DNA from 4 places in the Pseudomonas sp. CFBP 8772 genome. Region 2 is predicted to be linked to each of the others. Evidence: predicted binding sites of a transcription regulator. Region 2 holds the regulator's gene; each other region holds the start of a gene.
What was found. The regulator sigma-54, encoded in region 2, starts transcription at its own class of promoters, with help from an activator protein. The targets are predictions, from matches to a motif close to ANTGGCATNNANNTTGCTNT.
Positions count from the first base shown of each region.

Region 1: a site for sigma-54 is predicted at 2,599-2,618, ahead of IFT99_RS02000 (CmpA/NrtA family ABC transporter substrate-binding protein). Genes of this name have one in related genera too.
Region 3: a site for sigma-54 is predicted at 3,206-3,225, ahead of IFT99_RS19295 (circularly permuted type 2 ATP-grasp protein). Genes of this name have one in related genera too.
Region 4: a site for sigma-54 is predicted at 2,190-2,209, ahead of nirB (nitrite reductase large subunit NirB). Genes of this name have one in related genera too.

Region 1 is NZ_JACYUI010000001.1:452,162-457,572, reverse strand. Features, by position in the region: gene rlmKL (bifunctional 23S rRNA (guanine(2069)-N(7))-methyltransferase RlmK/23S rRNA (guanine(2445)-N(2))-methyltransferase RlmL) at 1-543, opposite strand, end outside; gene rmf (ribosome modulation factor) at 1,115-1,330, shown strand; gene IFT99_RS02005 (quinone-dependent dihydroorotate dehydrogenase) at 1,471-2,493, opposite strand; gene IFT99_RS02000 (CmpA/NrtA family ABC transporter substrate-binding protein) at 2,766-3,974, shown strand; gene IFT99_RS01995 (ANTAR domain-containing response regulator) at 3,987-4,562, shown strand; gene IFT99_RS01990 (nitrate/nitrite transporter) at 4,857-5,411, shown strand, end outside.
Region 2 is NZ_JACYUI010000005.1:214,208-219,618, reverse strand. Features, by position in the region: gene IFT99_RS12980 (KpsF/GutQ family sugar-phosphate isomerase) at 1-755, shown strand, start outside; gene kdsC (3-deoxy-manno-octulosonate-8-phosphatase KdsC) at 756-1,289, shown strand; gene lptC (LPS export ABC transporter periplasmic protein LptC) at 1,300-1,872, shown strand; gene lptA (lipopolysaccharide transport periplasmic protein LptA) at 1,859-2,401, shown strand; gene lptB (LPS export ABC transporter ATP-binding protein) at 2,401-3,126, shown strand; gene IFT99_RS12955 (RNA polymerase factor sigma-54) at 3,316-4,809, shown strand; gene hpf (ribosome hibernation-promoting factor, HPF/YfiA family) at 4,886-5,194, shown strand; gene ptsN (PTS IIA-like nitrogen regulatory protein PtsN) at 5,207-5,411, shown strand, end outside.
Region 3 is NZ_JACYUI010000010.1:49,929-55,339, reverse strand. Features, by position in the region: gene IFT99_RS19310 (LTA synthase family protein) at 1-1,804, shown strand, start outside; gene IFT99_RS19305 (hypothetical protein) at 1,974-2,210, shown strand; gene IFT99_RS19300 (ribonuclease E inhibitor RraB) at 2,460-2,798, shown strand; gene IFT99_RS19295 (circularly permuted type 2 ATP-grasp protein) at 3,259-4,668, shown strand; gene IFT99_RS19290 (alpha-E domain-containing protein) at 4,681-5,411, shown strand, end outside.
Region 4 is NZ_JACYUI010000004.1:25,427-30,837, forward strand. Features, by position in the region: gene IFT99_RS10010 (bifunctional nitrate reductase/sulfite reductase flavoprotein subunit alpha) at 1-1,834, opposite strand, end outside; gene nirB (nitrite reductase large subunit NirB) at 2,428-4,989, shown strand; gene nirD (nitrite reductase small subunit NirD) at 4,986-5,366, shown strand.

The sequences.
Region 1 (5,411 bases), on a different contig from region 2:
GGCGAGGTTTTCCTTGAGCGGCGCGGCGCCCTGCTGCAGACGATAGCCGCGCTGGTGCAGGCTGTGTCCGGACAGATCCAGGGACAGAATCGCTTCGCCCCGGTCCAGACGCAGGTGCACGCGCAGATCCGGGTTGAGCTTGTCGACCGACGGGCGTACGCCGTCTGCCGTGCGCAGGCGGTCTACGATGCCGTCCTTGACCTTCAAAGCACCAAAATGGGTGTTGTCGATGCCCGAACCGTGACCGCTGAACTCCACGGCCAGCGTGCCTTCCGCTTCCAGATGGTCAGCCCACTCGATGTCGTGCACGCCGTGGTAGAGGTCCTCGGCGTCCTTCATCGGGAAACGCTTGAGCACCAGCAGCACCCGGTTGGCAAGCCGCGACCACAGGCACAGCCGGTAGGCAGTTTCCATGTCGGCGGTGCCGCGGATGGCGGAAGTGTGTTCGCGGGTTTCCTCGAGACCGAGGGCGGTGGCTTCCTCGGCCAGCAAGCCTTCGAGGCCTTTTGGGCAGGTGAGGAAAAGTTCGTAACGGTCCGACATGAGTATTCCAGAGCCTAAGGCTATAGCGGCCGGACAACGCATTGTCCGGCCCGATTCCAACAGACGCCTTTCAAGGAGGACGCCTGCGCGGCACACAGTTTGTGCCTGTCCCTCGCACCGATACATTTCGAGTGCGACGGTCCGCCAGCACTTGAGCGCCGACGTTTTGATGGTAAAAAAACACTATCCAGCACGACGGCGGCTGCAATAAAAAGTCACATCGCTGACCCTTCGTCGTTTTTCCTCTGACCGTAAACCGCCAGTACTCTCAATTGCGAAACACTTGCACTGCGACCTGAAAGCCCCGTTTAAAAGGGGCCCCCGCAAAAAACACTGGTCAAACGAGTGATTGCTTATGGTCGTAATGCCTGAATGGTTACGTTCTTATGACAAAACGATCATTCACAGCGCATCTTTCATTGGTTAGAAATCACCCAAGGTCATCGCCGCAACGGCGGTGGCATCAAGCCCGCGACGCCGGCAGCGGGCCGCTAACGGCAGAAGATTTTCTGCCGGACCTCAACCTGAGGTCTCCAGGGACATTACAGTCAACAAACGAGGGCAATACCCTATGAGAAGACTTAAGCGTGATCCGATGGAAAGAGCATTTTCGCGCGGATACCAATATGGCGTATCCGGTAAATCCCGTGAGCTTTGCCCATTTACTCTACCGTCAGTGCGTCAAGCCTGGATCAATGGCTGGCGAGAAGGACGCGGCGACAACTGGGACGGTATGACCGGCACTGCGGGCATTCACAGACTCAACGAACTTCACGCGGTCGGCTGACGCAACCCTCACGTTACAGCCTGACCTAGAGCTTTTTCGACATTCTTGATCGCTTCACCATTACCACGCACGCCCCACCCGGGCGGCGGGCCAAGGCCCAAGAGGGGTTCCAGTCGGAACCCCTCTTTTCGTCTGGATGATCAGCGGGACATCGACGCGATCGCGTCCACCGACTGGCGAATCAACGCCGGTCCCTTGTAGATAAAGCCTGAATAAATCTGCACCAGACTCGCCCCTGCCGCGATCTTATCGGCCGCGTGCCTGCCTTCGGTAATGCCGCCGGCGGCAATGATCGGCAAGCGCCCGCCCAGCTCACCGGCCAGCACCTTGACGATGTGCGTGCTCTGCTCGCGCACCGGCGCGCCCGACAGGCCGCCTGCCTCGTCGCCGTGGGGCAACCCTTCGACGCCCTGACGGCTGAGGGTGGTGTTGGTCGCGATCACCGCGTCCATGCCCGACTCCAGCAGCGCGCCGGCAACCAGCACGGTCTCTTCGTCGCTCATGTCCGGGGCAATCTTGATGGCGAGCGGCACGCGTTTGCCGTGGATCAGCGTCAGCGCTTCCTGACGCACCCGCAGGGCTTCGAGCAGTTGCTTGAGTGAATCGCCGAACTGCAGGCTGCGCAGGCCCGGCGTATTGGGCGAGCTGACGTTGACGGTGACGTAACTGGCGTGGGCGTACACTTTGTCCAGGCAGATGAGGTAATCATCCACGGCGCGCTCAACCGGCGTATCGGCGTTCTTGCCGATGTTGATGCCCAGCACGCCTTTGTACTGCGCGGCCTGCACCCGACTGACCAGATTGTCCACGCCCAGGTTGTTGAAGCCCATGCGGTTGATGATGGCTTCGGCGTGGGGCAGACGGAAAATGCGCGGTTTCGGGTTGCCCGGTTGCGGGCGCGGCGTGACGGTGCCGACCTCGACGAAACCGAAGCCCAGCTGCGAGAAGCCGTCGATGGCCGCGCCGTTCTTGTCCAGCCCCGCCGCCAATCCGACCGGGTTGGGGAAGCGCAGGCCCATGACGGTCACCGGCAGCTGCATCGGCGCCTTGTTGAACAGGCCGTTGAGCCCCAGACGCCCGCCCGCTCCGATCAGGTCGATGGACAGATCGTGGGAAGCTTCGGGGGAGAGTTTGAACAGTAACTGGCGGGCCAGGTTATACATGGGCGGGGGCGGCTCGATTGCGGCTGGGATCAGCGGCGGATTATAAACGCCGGTGCAGGCGAAGCGCGAGGCATGTCGCGAACTTTGCTGACTGACCTGTTCGCCGCTGGCATATCGCTTGCTTTAAGTCCTGCATCGACTCGATCCAATGGCGGAGCGAGACACAGGACATGACGTCGCTGTCGCCCCGGTTTCAAGGGGGCGAGGCGGCGTTTTTTTTGGACGACCGGCAGCGTTGAAAGGCGCGTCGGCCTCCACGCGGAATGGCACTCATGAATGACACGCTCACCCCCTCGCTGGCCTGGGTCAACGGCAGCGATGCACCGGAGCTGGCCAGCGTCGACCTCGGTTTCATGGCGCTCACCGACAGCGCCTCGCTCATCGTCGCCGCGACCCAAGGCTTCGCCCAGCCCTATGGCCTGCACATCAATTTGCACCGGCAGTCATCGTGGGCCAGCCTGCGCGACAAACTGGTCAGCGGCGAACTGCACGCGGCCCACAGCCTTTACGGGCTGGTCTACGCCGTGCAACTGGGGCTGGCCGGGCCGGCGAAGCACATGGCAGTACTGATGGGGCTGAACCAGAACGGTCAGAGCATCAACCTGTCGAGGGCGCTGCAGGACGCAGGTGTGACCACTCCTGATGCACTCGATCGACGCACGCACCAAAGCGACCCAAAACTCACGTTCGCCCAAACCTTCCCCACCGGCAACCACGCCCTGTGGCTGTATTACTGGCTCGCGAGCCAGGGCATTCACCCACTGCGCGACGTCGACAGCGTGGTGGTGCCGCCGCCGCAGATGGTCGAGCACCTGCAGGCCGGTCGCATCGACGGCTTTTGTGTCGGCGAGCCGTGGGGTGCCAGCGCCGTTCAGCAGAACCTGGGCTTCACCCTGGCGACGTCCCAGGCCATCTGGCCGGATCACCCGGAAAAGGTGCTGGGGTGCAGCCTGGAATTCGTCGAGCAATACCCCAACACGGCGCGCGCCCTGGTGATGGCCGTGCTTGAAGCCAGTCGCTTCATCGAAGAAAGCGCTGACAACCGCCGAAGCACCGCGCAGTTGCTCGGCGCCCCCGAGTACGTCAATGCACCCGTCGGCGCTATCGAATCGCGGCTACTGGGCGAGTACGACGACGGGCTCGGCAACCGGTGGCACGACCACCATGCCATCCGCTTCCATGATGAAGGCCGGGTCAACATGCCGTGGCTGTCCGACGGCATGTGGTTCATGACCCAGTTTCGCCGCTGGGGCTTGCTGCGCGAAGACCCGGATTACCTCGGCGTCGCCCGCAGCGTCCAACAGCTCGGCCTGTACCGCGAGGCCGCCAAGGCACTGGGCATCGCCGTACCGTCCTCGCCCATGCGCAGCAGCCAGCTGATCGACGGCAAGATGTGGGACGGCAGCGACCCGGCGCGTTATGCCCGCAGCTTCAAGCTGCACGCGCTGGCCGATGCCGCCCTCGTTCATGCCGATCGCTGAGGAGACGCCACCATGCTGCGAATCCTGCTGATCAACGACACCCCCAAAAAAGTCGGTCGCCTGAAAGCGGCGCTGACTGAAGCCGGTTTCGAGGTCATCGATGAATCCGGGCTGATCATCGACCTCCCCGCCCGGGTTCAGGCCGTGCGACCGGACGTGATCCTCATCGACACCGAATCACCGGGGCGTGATGTGCTGGAGCAAGTGGTGCTGGTGACCCGGGATCTGCCGCGCCCGATCGTGATGTTCACCGACGAGCACGACCCCGGCGTGATGCGCCAGGCGATCAAGTCCGGGGTCAGCGCCTACATCGTCGAAGGCATTCACGCGCAACGCCTGCAGCCGATTCTGGACGTCGCCATGGCCCGCTTCGAAAGCGACCAGGACCTGCGCGCGCAACTGCACGCCCGCGATCAGCAATTGGCCGAACGCAAGCGCATCGAGACGGCGAAAGGCCTGTTGATGAAGATGAAGCAGTGCAACGAGGAAGAGGCCTACACCCTGATGCGACGCCAGGCCATGAGCCGGCAGCAGAAACTGATTCAGGTGGCGGAGCAGATCATTGCCATGAGCGAACTGTTGGGCTGAGCCCTCCCATGTCCGAACCGCGCGCGCTGATTTCATTCGGCCTGCATAACGGCGCACCTTTGGCCCATGTATTGCTAGTCACACCTCACAGGTAGCCAACGGCGGTTGCCCACTCACGACAAAGACGTCGCACCCCTTCGCGCAAGCGCACAGGGCTGCGGCGTTTTTTCGTTTTTGCCTTGAACACGTCGAGGCGGGTGGAGTGCCGGTCTGGTGCTTCGCCTGCATGACCTGACCCGTAGCGGTGCGAGCAACACCTCCACCGAACACGAATCCCTGCAGATGAGGTGTTAGATGAACACGAGTTTCTGGAAAGCCGGCCACAAACCGACATTGTTCGCAGCGTTTCTGTATTTCGACCTGAGCTTCATGGTCTGGTACCTGCTTGGCCCGATGGCCGTGCAGATTGCCGCCGACCTGCACCTGACCACCCAGCAACGCGGCCTGATGGTGGCGACGCCGATTCTCGCGGGTGCCGTGCTGCGCTTCATCATGGGCATGCTGGCCGATCAGTTATCGCCGAAAACCGCCGGAATCATCGGCCAGGTGATCGTCATCGCCGCGCTGCTCTGCGCCTGGCAACTGGGCATTCACAGCTATGAGCAGGCGCTGCTGCTGGGTGTGTTCCTCGGCATGGCGGGCGCGTCGTTCGCCGTGGCGCTGCCGCTGGCTTCGCAGTGGTATCCGCCGCAGCATCAGGGCAAAGCGATGGGCATCGCCGGCGCCGGCAACTCCGGTACCGTGTTCGCGGCACTGATCGCACCTGTGCTCGCCGCCAGCTTCGGCTGGAACAACGTGTTCGGCTTTGCCGTGGCGCCGCTGCTGCTGACCCTCATCGCGTTCTCGCTG
Region 2 (5,411 bases):
TTTTCGTGCACCCGGCCGAGGCCAGCCACGGCGACATGGGCATGATCACCAGCGCCGACATCATTCTGGCCCTGTCCAACTCGGGCACGACGGCCGAGATCGTCACGTTGCTGCCGCTGATCAAGCGTCTGGGCATCAAGATGATCAGCCTTACTGGCAACCCGGACTCAACGCTGGCCAAAGCCGCCGACGTCAACCTTAGTGCGCGGGTCGAAAAAGAAGCCTGCCCGCTGAATCTGGCGCCCACCTCCTCCACCACGGCGGCGCTGGTCATGGGCGACGCCCTGGCCGTTGCACTGCTGGACGCCAGAGGCTTCACCGCCGAAGACTTCGCCTTCTCCCACCCGGGCGGTGCGCTGGGTCGTCGGCTGCTGTTGAAGGTCGAGCATGTGATGCACACTGGCGCCAACCTGCCGCAGGTTGCGCGGGGCACGCCGCTTCGCGATTCGCTGATGGAAATGACCCGCAAGGGGCTGGGCATGACCGCCATCCTCGAGAGCGACGGACGCCTTGCCGGTATCTTCACGGACGGTGACTTGCGTCGCACACTGGATCGCCCGATCGACATACGCCTGGCCACCATTGATGAAGTGATGACCGTCCATGGCAAGACTGTACGGCCGGAAATGCTCGCGGCCGAAGCTTTGAAAATCATGGAAGACAACAAGATCGGCGCACTTATTGTGGTCGACGAGAACAACCGCCCGGTTGGCGCGTTCAACCTTCAAGACCTGCTTCGCGCAGGCGTCATGTAAATGAGCGCCGATATGAATGACCTGATGCAACGCGGCAAGAACATCAAACTGGCGATCTTCGACGTCGATGGCGTACTCACCGATGGGCGCCTGTATTTCCTCGAAGACGGCAGCGAGTTCAAGACGTTCAACACCCTCGACGGCCAGGGCATCAAGATGCTCATCAACTCGGGCGTGACCACTGCCATCATCAGCGGGCGCAAGACCCCGGTGGTTGAGCGGCGAGCGAAGAACCTCGGCATCGCGCACCTTTATCAGGGCCGCGAAGACAAACTCGTGGTCCTCGACGAGCTTTTGCAGCAACTGAATCTAAGCTACGAGCAGGTCGCGTATCTGGGTGACGATCTGCCTGATCTGCCGGTCATTCGCCGGGTCGGCCTGGGCATGGCCGTTGCCAATGCTGCCAGCTTTGTCCGCGAGCATGCCGATGGCATTACCCAGGCACGTGGCGGCGAAGGCGCTGCCCGCGAATTCTGCGAGTTGATCTTGAAGGCTCAGGGCAACCTCGAAGCGGCTCATGCCGCCTACCTATAGAAGTGCATTTATGCTGAGCAAAAAGTTTCGTTCGTTTCTGCTGTTCGGTGTGCTGGCATTGCTGCTGGCAGCGGTCGGCTACTGGAACATCAGTCCGGAAAGCTTCCTCGATCAACCCAAGGCTGCCGTGGATGAAAGCGCTGTCGATTACTACGCGACCAACGCCCACAGCATTCAGTACCTGCCCGACGGAACCATGCAGTACGACATGACCGCCGACAAGGTCGAGCACTTGAAAGCCACCGACGTCACCCTGATGACCACGCCGGTGCTGCAGATGTATCGAGGTTCGACCTTCCCGTGGCACGTACAGAGCGTTCGCGCCGAAGTGTCGCCGGGGGGTGATCACGTCGAGCTGATCGACTCGGTGCGCATCAACCGCACCGATGAAAAGAACCGCACCACCATCATCACCAGCAGCCGCATGACTGTATTCCCGCAGAAGCAATATGCGGAGACTGCCCAACCCGTTAGAATCGACGGCCTTGGCGGTGTAACGACCGGCAAGGGTATGAAAGCGTATCTGAAAGAAAGCAGGATGAACCTGCTATCCAACGTAAGAGGACAGTATGAGGCTCGTTAAAACCCTTCCTTTTTTGCTCGGCCTGGGCGCAGCACTGGGAAGCGCGAGCGCCTGGTCTCTGCCGACGGATCGCGATCAACCCATCCACATCCAGTCGGATGACGCGCAACTGGACGACAAGCAAGGCATCGCCACTTACAAGGGCAATGTCATCATCACCCAGGGCACGATGAAGATCACCGGCAACACCGTGACCATCACCCGGACACCGCAAGGCGACGTGGACGTGTTCACGTCCGTGGGCAACCTGGCCTATTACGAGCAGAAGCCATCGGTGGACAAACCGATCGTTCAGGCTTGGGGCGTCACCATCCAGTACTTCGCGGCTCAGAACCGCATCGTGCTGATCGACAAGGCCAAAGTAGTCAACGACGGCAACACGTCCGAAGGCGAGAAAATCGTCTATGACACCGTCAAGCAGGTCGTGAACGCCGGTCGTGCCAATGGCACCAAGGTCACCGCCCCACGCCCTCGTATCGACATGGTCATCCAGCCGAAAAAGAAAACCGACCAGCAGAAGGCCCAGTAATGGCAACGCTGAAAGCCCAACATCTGGCTAAGGCCTATAAAAGCCGCCAGGTCGTACGTGACGTCAGCCTGTCCATCGAGAGCGGCCAGATCGTCGGCCTGCTCGGCCCCAACGGCGCCGGCAAGACCACCTGCTTCTACATGATCGTCGGCCTGGTTCAGGCGGATCAGGGTCGCGTCCTGATCGACGACCAGGACGTCAGCCACCAGCCGATGCACGGCCGCGCACGCGCCGGTATTGGCTACCTGCCACAGGAAGCGTCGATCTTCCGCAAGCTCTCCGTCTCGGACAACATCATGGCGATTCTGGAGACCCGCAAGGAGCTCGATCGCACTGCCCGTCGCAAGGAGCTGGAAAGCCTGCTTCAGGAATTCCACATCACCCACATTCGCGACAACCTGGGCATGAGCCTGTCGGGCGGTGAACGTCGCCGCGTGGAAATCGCACGCGCCCTCGCCACTTCGCCGAAATTCATTCTGCTCGACGAACCTTTTGCCGGTGTTGACCCTATTTCCGTAGGCGACATCAAGCAGATCATTCACCACCTCAAGGCCAAAGGGATCGGCGTGCTGATCACCGACCACAACGTGCGTGAAACGCTGGATATCTGCGAAACCGCCTACATCGTCAACGATGGGCAGCTAATTGCCGAAGGCGACGCCGAATCCATCCTGGCCAACCAATTGGTCAAGGAAGTGTATCTGGGTCACGAGTTCCGCCTGTAACCGCAGTGATGACACGAGGTTGTGCGGTACGCCGCAACGCGCCCTATCGCCGACCTCGTTTTTTAATTGTCATCACACTCTAGGCAAACCCTCCAGCTTCAGGCATATAATTTGCTTAAGTTGGCGCCCTCGGCGCCCTGGTAGTAAATGGCGCGCAGTGCGCCGGCGAATAAGGTGTTAAGCCCTGCCATGAAACCTTCGCTAGTCTTGAGAATGGGCCAGCAGCTGACGATGACGCCTCAGCTGCAACAGGCAATCCGCTTGCTTCAGTTGTCGACGCTGGATCTCCAACAGGAGATTCAGGAGGCGCTGGAGTCGAACCCGATGCTGGAACGGCAGGAGGAAGGCGACGATTTCGACAACGCCGACCCCTTGGCGGATAACGTAGAGCAAAAGCCCAACGCTGATGTTCAGGAACCCACCTACCAGGAATCGGCGCCTACCGTCGACAATCTGGATGAGGGCGACTGGAACGAGCGCATCCCCAACGAGTTGCCTGTCGACACCGCGTGGGAAGACGTCTATCAGACCAGCGCCAGCAGCCTGCCCAGCAATGACGATGACGAGTGGGATTTCACCACCCGCACCTCCGTTGGCGAAAGCCTGCAAAGCCACCTGCTCTGGCAGCTCAACCTCGCGCCGATGTCGGACACCGATCGCCTGATCGCCGTGACGCTGATCGACTGCATCAACAACCAGGGCTACCTCGACGAAACACTGGAAGAATTGCTCGACGCTTTCGATCCTGAGCTCGATATCGAGCTGGACGAAATCGAAGCCGTTCTGCACCGCATCCAGCAGTTCGAGCCTGCGGGCATCGGCGCTCGCAACCTGAGCGAATGCCTGCTGCTGCAGCTCCGTCAGTTGCCGGCCAAAACCAGGTGGCTGGCGGAAGCGCAGAAGCTGGTCAGCGACTACATCGATCTGTTGGGCAGCCGCGACTACGCGCAGCTGATGCGCCGCATGAAGCTCAAGGAAGACGACCTGCGGCAGGTCATTGAACTGGTCCAGAGCCTCAACCCGCGCCCCGGCTCGCAGATCGAGTCCAGTGAAGCCGAATACGTTGTGCCTGACGTCATCGTGCGCAAGGACAACGAGCGCTGGCTGGTGGAGCTGAACCAGGAATCCGTGCCGCGCCTGCGGGTCAATCCGCAGTACGCGGGGTTCGTGCGTCGTGCCGATACCAGCGCCGACAATACGTTCATGCGCAATCAGCTGCAGGAAGCGCGCTGGTTCATCAAGAGCCTGCAAAGCCGTAACGAGACGCTGATGAAGGTGGCGACGCAAATCGTTGAACACCAGCGCGGCTTCCTCGAGTACGGCGACGAGGCCATGAAGCCGCTGGTTCTGCATGACATCGCTGAGGCCGTCGGCATGCACGAATCGACGATTTCCCGGGTCACCACGCAGAAATTCATGCACACCCCACGCGGGATCTACGAACTCAAATATTTCTTTTCCAGCCACGTCAGCACCTCGGAAGGCGGCGAATGCTCGTCCACGGCGATTCGCGCGATCATCAAAAAACTGGTCGCTGCGGAAAATCAGAAAAAGCCGTTGAGTGACAGCAAGATCGCTGGTTTACTGGAAGCACAAGGCATTCAAGTGGCCCGTCGCACAGTCGCCAAGTACCGTGAATCCCTTGGGATCTCGCCGTCCAGCGAACGCAAGCGACTGATGTAAAGGTCACACGTCAAAGTGTTCCAGTGGCAGGCATTACGCCTGCCTCTTAATGCACTGGCAACGAAGGAGAAGCTGTATGCAAGTCAACATCAGTGGACACCAGCTGGAAGTGACCGAACCTCTGCGTACCTACATCGGCGAGAAGCTCGCCCGACTGGAACGCCACTTTGACAAGATCACGAATGTGCAGGTCACGATGGAGGTCGAGAAGCTCAAGCAGAAGATCGAAGCCACCTTGCACGTTCCTGGCGCTGAAGTGGTTGCCAACGCCGAACACGACGACATGTACGCAGCCATTGACCTGCTTGCCGACAAGCTTGACCGCCAACTCAAAAAACATAAGGAAAAACAGCAAAGTCTGCTGCAAGGCGCGACTGCTCGCTGACACTCCCCACTCATGATCCGACTTGAAAATATTCTGACCCCTGGCCGTTCACTCGTGAACGTGCCAGGCGGCAGCAAAAAAGCCGTACTCCAAAACATCGCCAGCATGATCGGCAAGCAAGTGCCCGATCTTGATGAACAGGTGGTGTTTGAAAGCCTTATTGCCCGTGAAAAACTCGGCTCCACCGGTTTCGGTAATGGCATCGCCATTCCCCACT
Region 3 (5,411 bases), on a different contig from region 2:
CCGTGGGGTCTTCCGCTTCTGGCTGACGCTGGTCGCGAGCCTGACCGCGTTCTTCGGCCTGATGGAGATGGATTTCTACCGTGAATTCCACCAGCGCCTGAATGGCTTGGTGTTCCAGTACGTCAAAGAAGACCCGAAAACCGTCCTGAGCATGATCTGGTACGGCTATCCGGTGGTTCGCTATCTGCTGGCGTGGGCGCTGGTGACCTGGCTGCTGAGCCTGGTCTTCAAAGGCGTCGATCGCCTGACCCGGCCCCGTGGCGGGTTCAACGTTACCAGCGCTGACAACCGTGTGGTGGCGCCGCTGTACAAGCGCGCCGTGGTGTTCCTGCTGTGCCTGGTGGTGGCCGTCATCGCCGCTCGCGGCACCCTGCGCCAGGGCCCGCCACTGCGTTGGGGCGATGCGTACACGACTGACTCCAACTTCGCCAACACCCTCGGGCTAAACGGCACGCTGACGCTGATCGCGGCGGCCAAGAGCCGGATGTCCGAAGACCGCGACAACATCTGGAAGGCGACCTTGCCTCAGGCCGAAGCCCAGCAGGTCGTTCGTGACATGCTGCTGACCGCCAACGACAAGCTGATCGATCCAGAAAAAGCCGCTGTGCGTCGCGATTTCACGCCGCCGCCGGCCAACACGCTGCCGATCAAGAACGTCGTCGTGATCCTGATGGAAAGCTTCGCCGGCCATTCGGTGGGTGCGCTGGGCGACGAGTCGAACATCACGCCTTACTTCGACAAACTGTCCCAGGAAGGTCTGCTGTTTGATCGCTTCTTCTCCAACGGCACACACACCCACCAGGGCATGTTTGCGACCATGGCCTGCTTCCCGAACCTGCCGGGCTTCGAGTACCTGATGCAGACGCCGGAAGGCAGCCACAAGCTGTCCGGTCTGCCGCAGCTGCTCAGCGCGCGCAAGTACGACGACGTGTATGTCTACAACGGTGACTTCGCCTGGGATAACCAGTCGGGCTTCTTCAGCAACCAGGGCATGACCAACTTCATTGGCCGCAATGACTTCGTCAACCCGGTGTTCTCGGACCCGACCTGGGGCGTCTCCGACCAGGACATGTTCGACCGTGGCGCCGAAGAGCTGAAAGCCCGCGAAGCCAAGGGCAAGCCGTTCTATGCGTTGCTGCAGACCCTGTCCAACCACACGCCGTACGCACTGCCGGCAAACCTGCCGGTCGAGCGCGTGACCGGCCATGGCACGCTGGATGAACACCTCACCGCCATGCGTTATTCGGATTGGGCGCTGGGTCAGTTCTTCGAGAAGGCCAAGAAAGAGCCGTACTACAAGGACACGCTGTTTGTGGTCGTCGGTGACCACGGCTTCGGCAACAACGAGCAGATCACCGAGATGGACCTGGGCCGCTTCAACGTGCCGATGCTGATGATCGCCCCGGGCCTTCAGGACAAGTTCGGCAAGCGCAGCAGCATCGTCGGCACGCAGATCGACATCGTCCCGACCATCATGGGCCGCCTGGGTGGCGACACCGTGCACCAGTGCTGGGGCCGCGACCTGCTCAATCTGCCGGCAGGCGACGAAGGCTTCGGTGTGATCAAGCCATCGGGCAGCGAGCAGACCGTGGCGCTGGTCACCGGCAACCGGATCCTGATCGAACCCAAGGAAATGGAGCCGAAAGTGTACAGCTACGAGTTGGGCACCAAGCCCCACGCCGAGCTGATGCCGAATGCGCCGGACGTCACCGAGTTGCGCAAGAAGCTCGACAGCTTCCTGCAGACCGCGACCAAGAGCCTGCTGGACAACACGGCAGGGGTCAAAGACGCCAAGCCGCAATGACCGCAGCCTGATGAAGAACGCCCCGAGACCGGGGCGTTTTTTTTGCCTGCGGATCGTTGGCATCACGCTGCTAACGTCAGCCGGGCGCTGACGATTCGGGTTGAACGTCGTTGCGCTGCAAGGGTCAAGATCACTAGGCCGTTGTCCGGCCCTTACTGAGGAGACATTGATGAAAGTGTGGACTATTTCGTTTCTGGACAAAGACGGTGTGCAGCAAACCCTCGATCTTGAATCCGATCACCGTCCCAGTGATGAAGAGGCTGCGCAGCGAATCCGTCCGATCCTGTTTCCGGTCGCCAGTGATCTTGATCTGATCGACCTCGACGGTCGCACCGCCGAGCCCACCGTGAAGACACTCAAAGAGCAGAACGCGGTACAGATCATCTCCATCGTAGAAGCCCCCTAAAAAGCCTGGGTTTCCCGCCAACCTGCCAATTGGCAACGCACTATCAATGCGCGTACTCTGCCAGTGAGGTCGGTGAAGCATCTACCCGAGTCAGCTCGCGTACGTATGCCCGTTTTGTAAAACGCACCGGCCTTGTCAGCGACATGCTTGAGTCCCGGGCGGCAGATGACCTGCCGCTACACGCCTCGCCATCGGGGAGTGTTTCGGGATAGTTGAAACTCTATCTATCGTTGCATAGGAGGACGTTTCATGAGCACAGCCTATCAAGAAGACGTCAGCAGCCATGTTCTGCGCTGCATGAAAGAAGGCGGTTTCGACTTCGCACGCATTCACCCCATCGAGTTCTATGCCACCTTTCCGGATGAGGACCGGGCGCGTCAGGCAGCGGAAAAATTTCGTGGCGAGTCAGTCAATGTTCAGCTCAATGCTCTGGAAGACGGTGCGTGGCACCTGGAACTGAGCAAGTTGATGTACGCGACCTACGACGGGATAGGCGACTTCGAGCAGGATTTCCAGACCGCGATTTTCGGTCTGGACGGGGAGGTTGAAGGCTGGGGCGTCAAGCAGGAGCTCAAGCGCCTTCATTGATCGGGCTTAATTGACAGTCAGGCCCGAAAACAGGGCATGCACGGTTGAACGCCGTCTCTCGGCTCCACGGCAAATCAGTGGAGCGGGAGAGGCACCGAGCCGAATCGCAGGCAAAAAAAAGCCGCTCTCATGGGAGCGGCGGAAAGGGAATATCGGGTGGCGTTGCCAATCAGGTTTTGAGCCAATCGCCTTGTGGAATCCAGCGGGTTGGTCTGCGGTATGAGGCGATTATGCTCAGTGCGCGTAACGCGCGGAAATGAACTGTGGCTATGCCTGCGATAGATTTTCAAACGGAACGACGCTTCGCCATGAAGCGCCGGGGAACGGGTTAGGGCGCATCGTGCACAGGAATGGTGCGGACGCTCCGGCTGTTTAATTCAACCCATTGATATTAAAGCGTTTATGCCGATGGCACGGGCCTTGCGAAGGCTCTGGTGTCCATGGTGACAAGGAGTACGGCATGATCCGCACCTTTTATGACGAGATGTACGATGCGGGCGGCATAGTTCGTCCGCATTATCGGGAATTCGCCCGCTGGTTGGGCGAAGCGCCGCCTGAGTTGCTCGCTCAGCGCCGGCGTGAGGCCGATCTTTTGTTTCATCGCGCCGGGATCACGTTCACGCTGTACGGCGACGAGCAGGGCACCGAGCGGCTCATCCCTTTCGACACGATTCCGCGCAGCATTCCGGCCAGCGAATGGCGGGTGGTCGAGCGCGGCTGCATACAGCGCGTCAAGGCGCTGAACATGTTTCTCGCTGACCTCTATCACGATCAGCGCATCATCAAGGCCGGGATCATTCCCGCCGAACAGGTCCTCGCCAACGAGCAATACCAGTTGGCGATGCAGGGCCTGAATCTTCATCGTGACCTGTATTCGCACATCTCAGGCGTCGATCTGGTGCGTGATGGCGACGGCACGTATTACGTGCTCGAAGACAACCTGCGCACGCCCAGCGGCGTGAGCTACATGCTCGAAGACCGCAAGATGATGATGCGGCTGTTCCCCGAGCTGTTCGCCGCGCAACGCATCGCGCCGATCGATCACTACCCGAACCTGCTGCTGGACACCCTGAAAAGCTCCAGCCCGCTGGATAATCCGAGCGTCGTGGTGCTGACGCCCGGGCGCTTTAACAGCGCGTTTTTCGAGCACGCGTTTCTGGCTCGGGAAATGGGCGTCGAACTGGTGGAGGGCGCTGACCTTTTCGTGCGCGATGACCGCGTGTTCATGCGAACCACCGACGGCCCGAAAGCGGTCGACGTGATTTACCGCAGGCTCGACGACGCGTTCCTCGATCCGCTGGCATTCAACCCGGATTCAATGCTCGGCGTGCCGGGCCTGCTGTCCGCGTACCGTTCGGGCAATGTGGTGCTGGCCAATGCCATCGGCACCGGCGTGGCGGACGACAAGTCGGTTTACCCCTTTGTGACCGACATGATCCGTTTCTACCTCGACGAAGAGCCGATCCTGAAGAACGTGCCGACCTGGCAGTGCCGCAAGCCCGAAGAGCTGTCCCACGTGCTCGCCAATCTGGGCGATCTGGTGGTCAAGGAAACCCAGGGCTCCGGCGGTTACGGCATGCTCGTGGGCCCCGCCGCCACCGCCGCGGAAATCGAGTCGTTCCGGGCGCGGCTCAAAGCCAAGCCCCACGCGTATATCGCGCAACCGACCTTGTGTTTGTCGACCTGTCCGACCTTCGTCGAGAACGGCATCGCCCCGCGCCACATCGACCTTCGCCCGTTCGTCCTGGCTGGCCGTGAAACCCGTGTAGTGCCCGGTGGTCTCACGCGCGTTGCCTTGCGCGAAGGGTCGCTGGTGGTGAACTCGTCGCAGGGTGGCGGAACCAAGGACACCTGGGTGGTCGAGGATTAAGGATGCCTGCCAATGCTAAGTAGAACTGCCTCGGATTTATATTGGATGTCGCGGTACCTGGAGCGGGCCGAAAACCTCGCGCGGATGCTCGACGTCAGTTACTCGCTGTCGCTGATGCCACAGGACGGACGCGGGGATGGCCTCAATGAAATCGCCATGCCACTGCTGATCACCGGAACCCTGGACGATTACCTGGAGCGCCACGGCGACCTGCACGCCGAGCGCTTGCTGCACTTTTTCGCGCTGGACGCCGAAAACCCGGCCAGCATCTTCAGCTGCCTGGGCGCGGCGCGGGCCAGTGCCCATGCGGTACGCGGGCGTATTACTGCGGACATGTGGGAAAACATCAACGCCACTTACCTGGAAATTCGCGGCATCGCCGAGCAGGGATTGAGCCGCTACGGCATGAGCCGTTTCTGCGAGTGGGTCAAGGAGCGTTCGCACCTGTTCCGCGGCGCGACCTACGGCACCATCATGCGCAACGACGCCTTCCGGTTCATCCGTCTGGGGACGTTCATCGAGCGCGCCGACAACACCCTGCGCATGCTCGATGCGCGTTATGAAATGCTCGAATTGCGCGGCCCGTCCGCCAACGCGGCGGCAGACAGTTCCGCCGCCGGCTACTACCAATGGAGTGCGCTGTTGCGCGCCTTGTCGTCATTCGAGGCGTACACGGAAGTCTATCGCGACGCACCGGGTGCTCGTCAGGTCGCTGAATTGCTGCTGTTGCGTGCGGATATTCC
Region 4 (5,411 bases), on a different contig from region 2:
GGGTGTGCCACTGGTGTTGCAGGCGGCCGGTGTTGAGCACCATCGGAAATGCATCGTTGGGCAGTTCAGCGGGAGGCATGTGCGGACGTGGGAAAAATACCGCTTTGCCGTTTGCGGTGGGAAAGACAATCGCCGGGCGTGCTGGTGTGCCCCGCTCGACGGGCCGCGCGTTGATCTCGCTGAGGTAGCGAATCGGATTGCGCACGCGCTCGTCATCGGGCGCGCACGGCCACTGCATCGGTTGATCCCGAAGCCGCCCATAGCTGGCGCCGCGAATGTCGTAGCCCGTGGCGGGGTTCCACGCCTGTTTGATTTCCTCGAACACTTCCTCCGCCGAGGCGTAACTGAAGGCGTCGGCGAAGCCCATTTCACAGGCGACCCTGGCGATGATCTGCCAGTCCGGCAACGCCTGGCCCGGTGCATCGACGGCTTTCTGTGTCAGGTTTAGATTGCGTTCGGAATTGATCATCACCCCTTCCGCCTCAGCCCAGAGCGCGCCCGGCAACAAGATGTCGGCGTAGCGATTGGTCTCGGTGTCGAGGAAGGCGTCCTGGGTGATGACCAGTTCGGCGGTCTTCAGGGCGTCGATGACCGTGGTGCGGTTGGCAACGCTGGCGACCGGGTTGGTGCAGATGATCCAGCAGGCCTTGATCACGCCCTCGCGCATCTGCTCGAACAGGTCGATGGTGCCGCCGCCGGGCATGTGCGGGATGCTGCCCTCCGGGATGCGCCAGAGGTCTTCGATGAAGCGGCGGTCGGCGTCTACCAACACCGAGCGCTGTCCGGGAAGTCCCGGGCCCATGTAGCCCATTTCCCTTCCGCCCATGGCATTCGGTTGCCCGGTCAGGGAAAACGGACCGCTGCCGGGCCGGCAAATCGCCCCGGTCGCCAAATGCAGATTGCACAGCGCATTGGTGTTCCAGGTGCCGTGGGTGCTCTGGTTCAGGCCCATGGTCCAGCAACTCATCCACTCGGGCGCCGCGCCGATCATCCGCGCAGCCTGACGAATGTCGGCTTCGGCCAGGCCGGTGATCTGCGCGACGTATGCGGGCGCGTACTCGGCGAGGAAGTCGGGCATAACGTCCCAGCCCTGGGTGAACGAGGCAATGAAGTCGGCATCGGTGTCGCCGTTCTTCACCAGCAAGTGCAACAGCCCATTGAGCAGCGCGAGGTCGGTGCCCGGTTTGATTTGCAGGAACAGGCCGGCCTTGTCGGCGGTGGCACTGCGCCGGGGGTCGACGACGATCAGCTTCGCCCCGGCCTTGACCCGGTCCATCATGCGCAGGAACAGGATGGGGTGACAGTCGGCCATATTGGCGCCGATCACAAAAAACAGGTCGGCCTTGTCTAAGTCATCGTAGGACCCGGGCGGGCCGTCCGCGCCCAACGAGAGCTTGTAGCCGCTGCCCGCGCTGGCCATGCACAGCCGCGAGTTGGACTCGATATTGGCCGTGCGCACGAAGCCCTTGGCGAGCTTGGTGGCCAAGTACTGCGCCTCCAGAGACATCTGCCCCGAGACGTAAAACGCCAGTGCACCGGGACCGTCGCGATCCAGAATCCCACGCAAGCGCCGGGCGGTTTCGCTGATGGCGGCGTCCATTTCCGCGCGCACTGGCTCGTGGCTGCGCTGATGGCGGATGTAGGCGGACTCCATCCGCCCCGACTCGGCAATCGCCTGGCCGCAGGTGGCGCCTTTGGTACACAGTCGGCCGAAATTGCTCGGGTGCGTCTTGTCGCCGACGACCTTGATGACCCGGTTGTCCTCGACCTGCATGACGATGCCGCAACCGACGCCACAATAAGGACACACGCTCTTTACGCTGCTGCTCGCCATATTCCGTTTCCTGAAAGCAAAAAAAGACGCCCTGTTCTCATCCGTTGGAAAACGGAGAGCACACGGCGCCTTTGTCGTGAATATGGCAATCGGCGTTGATTGCCTGTGAACAGGATATTGCAAACAGCAGGCCAGCCTGGCCGTGGAACGTGCAGCGGGCGGTTTCAGCGAAAGTTGCCCACACGATCAATGGGCGTTGAGCTTCACCGTGGGGCGCACCAGTGTAAATCGCACCCTTTTCGAGCCGGAACCGTTCGCTATGGAGGGCGACGAGATCGAATAACGATCACGCTTCTGGCCCGTCAAACCTGCGCATCTGGCCGGAAAGAAACGGGGCGGACGCGTCGATATTCCCACTGGCACAGCCATTGCTAAGTCTCTTATCAAGTCCAGCCTGAACACGCGGTTGGCAGCCCTGGCCGGTCAACGCGGACCGCCAGCCGTTCGCGGCGTCGGGCTCACCAGGTTGGCGTCGACACTGTGGTCGCGCGGCAACCCCTAAAAGAACAGGCAAAGGCGCCTGGAACCGAGAGGTTCCGGGCGCCTTTTTTTTTGCTTTCGAAAAACCTGATTGGCCTTGGCCGGGACTCGATATGAACACCACAGTCGCCCCACTCAACGACGTCCAAACCCTGATCGTCATCGGCAACGGCATGGTGGGTCACCACTGCGTCGAGCAACTGATCGCCGCCGGCGCCCTCGAGCGCTATCGCATTCATGTGTTCGGTGAGGAAGGCCAGCGCGCCTACGACCGCGTGCATCTGTCCGAATACTTTGGCGGTCGCGACGCCGAGTCACTGGCGATGAGCGCTGCTTCTTTATATGAGCAGACCGGGCTTGCGCTGCACCTGGGTGTGCCGGTGCTGGAAATCGACCGGGCGCGGCGCGAAGTGATCACCGCCAAGGGCAGCTTCGGGTACGACAAGCTGGTGCTGGCGACGGGTTCCTATCCTTTCGTACCGCCCATCGAAGGCGCTGAAGGCCATTCTCGGCTGGTCTACCGCACCCTGGACGACCTCGACACCATCCGCGCCGCCGCCAGCCAGGCGAAACGCGGCGTGGTGGTTGGCGGGGGGCTGTTGGGACTGGAAGCGGCCAACGCGCTGAAGTCCCTGGGCCTGGAAGCCCACGTGGTGGAATTCGCGCCGCGCCTGATGCCGGTGCAGCTGGATGACCACGGCGGCGCCGCCCTGAAGGCGCGCATCGAAGCGCTGGGCGTGGGCGTGCACCTGTCCCGCGCGACGCAATCCATCAGCGCGGGGGAGGAATACCTCTACCGGATGAATTTCGCCGGCGATGAATTCCTCGAAACCGATCTGATCGTCTTCTCTGCCGGCATACGCCCCCAGGACGCCCTCGCCCGCCAGTGTGAACTGGCGCTGGGCCCGCGCGGCGGCATCGCCATCGACGAACATTGCCGCACCAGCGACGCCGACATTTTCGCCATCGGTGAGTGCGCCGCCTGGAACGGCAGCGTTTTCGGCCTCGTCGCGCCGGGTTATCAAATGGCGCGCAACGTCGCCGCGCAATTGTGCGACCTGACCGCCGAGCCATTCTTCGGCGCTGACATGTCCACCAAACTGAAACTGCTCGGAGTCGATGTCGGCTCCATCGGCGATGCCCACGGCGCGTTGACGGGCGCGCGCAGCTACCGGTTTATCGACGAGGCCACCGGCAGTTATCGCCGCCTGGTGGTGTCCGCCGATGGCAAAAAGGTGCTCGGCGCCGTGCTGGTGGGCGACAACAGCTATTACGACACCTTGCTGCAATACGTGCAGAACGGCATCAAGCTGCCGGCCGATCCGTCCAGCCTGATCCTCCCCCACAGCGACGGCGCGCCGACGCTTGGCGCCGATGCCCTGCCCGCCACGGCAACCATTTGCTCGTGCCACAACGTCAGCAAGGCCTCGATCTGCTCGGCCATCGACGGCGGCTGCACGGACCTCGCCGGGCTCAAGGCCTGCACAAAGGCCGCCACCGGTTGCGGCGGTTGTGCAGCGCTGCTGAAGAGCGTGTTCGAGCACGAGCTGATCGCCCGCGGCGTCACCGTCGATAAAAGCCTGTGCGAGCACTTCCCCTTCACGCGTCAGGAGCTGTACGCCTTCGCCCGGGTGGAAAACATTGAAAGCTTCGACGAGATGCTGGCCCGCCACGGCAAAGGCCATCTGGGTTGCGACATCTGCAAGCCCACCGTCGGCTCGATCCTCGCCTCGTGCTGGAATCGGCCGATCATGGAACCGTCGCTGGTGCCGTTGCAGGACACCAACGACACGTTCATGGCCAACATGCAGAAGAACGGCACGTATTCGGTGGTGCCGCGCATCCCGGCGGGCGAAATCACTGCCGACGGCTTGATCGCCATTGGCGCGGTCGCGAAGAAATACGACCTGTACACCAAGATCACTGGTGGCCAGCGCATCGACCTGTTCGGCGCGCAACTGCATGAGCTGCCGGACATCTGGGCCGAGCTGATCGCCGCCGGATTTGAAACCGGCCATGCCTACGGCAAATCGACGCGGACGGTGAAGTCCTGCGTCGGCAGCACCTGGTGCCGTTACGGCGTTCAGGACAGCGTGCAAATGGCGCTGAATATCGAGGACCGCTACAAAGGCCTGCGCTCGCCGCACAAGCTGAAGTTCGCAGTGTCTGGGTGCACCCGCGAATGCGCCGAAGCCCAGAGCAAGGACATCGGCGTGATCGCCACGGAGAACGGCTGGAATCTCTACGTGTGCGGCAACGGCGGCATGCGCCCGCGCCACGCCGAGCTGTTCGCCACCGATCTGGACGACGAGACGCTGATTCGCTACATCGACCGCGTGCTGATGTTTTACATCCGCACCGCTGACAAGTTGCAGCGGACGTCGGTCTGGCGCGAGTCCCTCGAAGGCGGGCTGGATTTTCTGAAGGCCGTGGTGATCGATGACAGCCTGGGGCTGGCAGCTGAACTGGAGGCGCAGATGCAGTTGGTGGTCGACCGTTATGAATGCGAGTGGGCGAATGCGCTGAAGAGCCCGGAGAAACTCAAGCGTTTCCGCACGTTCGTCAATGACAAGGGCGCTGACCCGGACATTCATTTCGTCAAGGAGCGCAGCCAGCGTCGTCCCGCTCGCGCTGAAGAGTTGAATCTGATTGCTGCTGTGGAGGTTGCACGATGAGCCAGGCCAATGCTGCAGTGATGGATATGCCGAAGACTCAGGTGTGGCGCGCGGTGTGTGCACGTGAGGATCTGGTGCTGAATTCCGGGGTGGTGGCGCTGGTCGGCACTGCGCAGGTGGCGCTGTTTTTTGTGGCGTCGATTGGCGGCGCGCCGCAGTTGTTTGCGGTGGACAATCGCGATCCGGTGACGGGGGTGAATGTGATGGGTCGGGGGTTGGTCGGCAGTTTGGGCGGGGACCTTGTGATCGCTTCGCCTCTATATAAGCAGCATTACCGGCTGGTGGATGGCACGTGCCTTGAAGACGCAGCGCTGCGGCTGCGGACCTGGCCGGTTCGGCTGGTGGGCGATGTTGTGGAGGTGGGTCTAGGGGACTGATTTATTTACAGCGCTTCACCGTAAATTAATCTGTCCCCGAGTGCG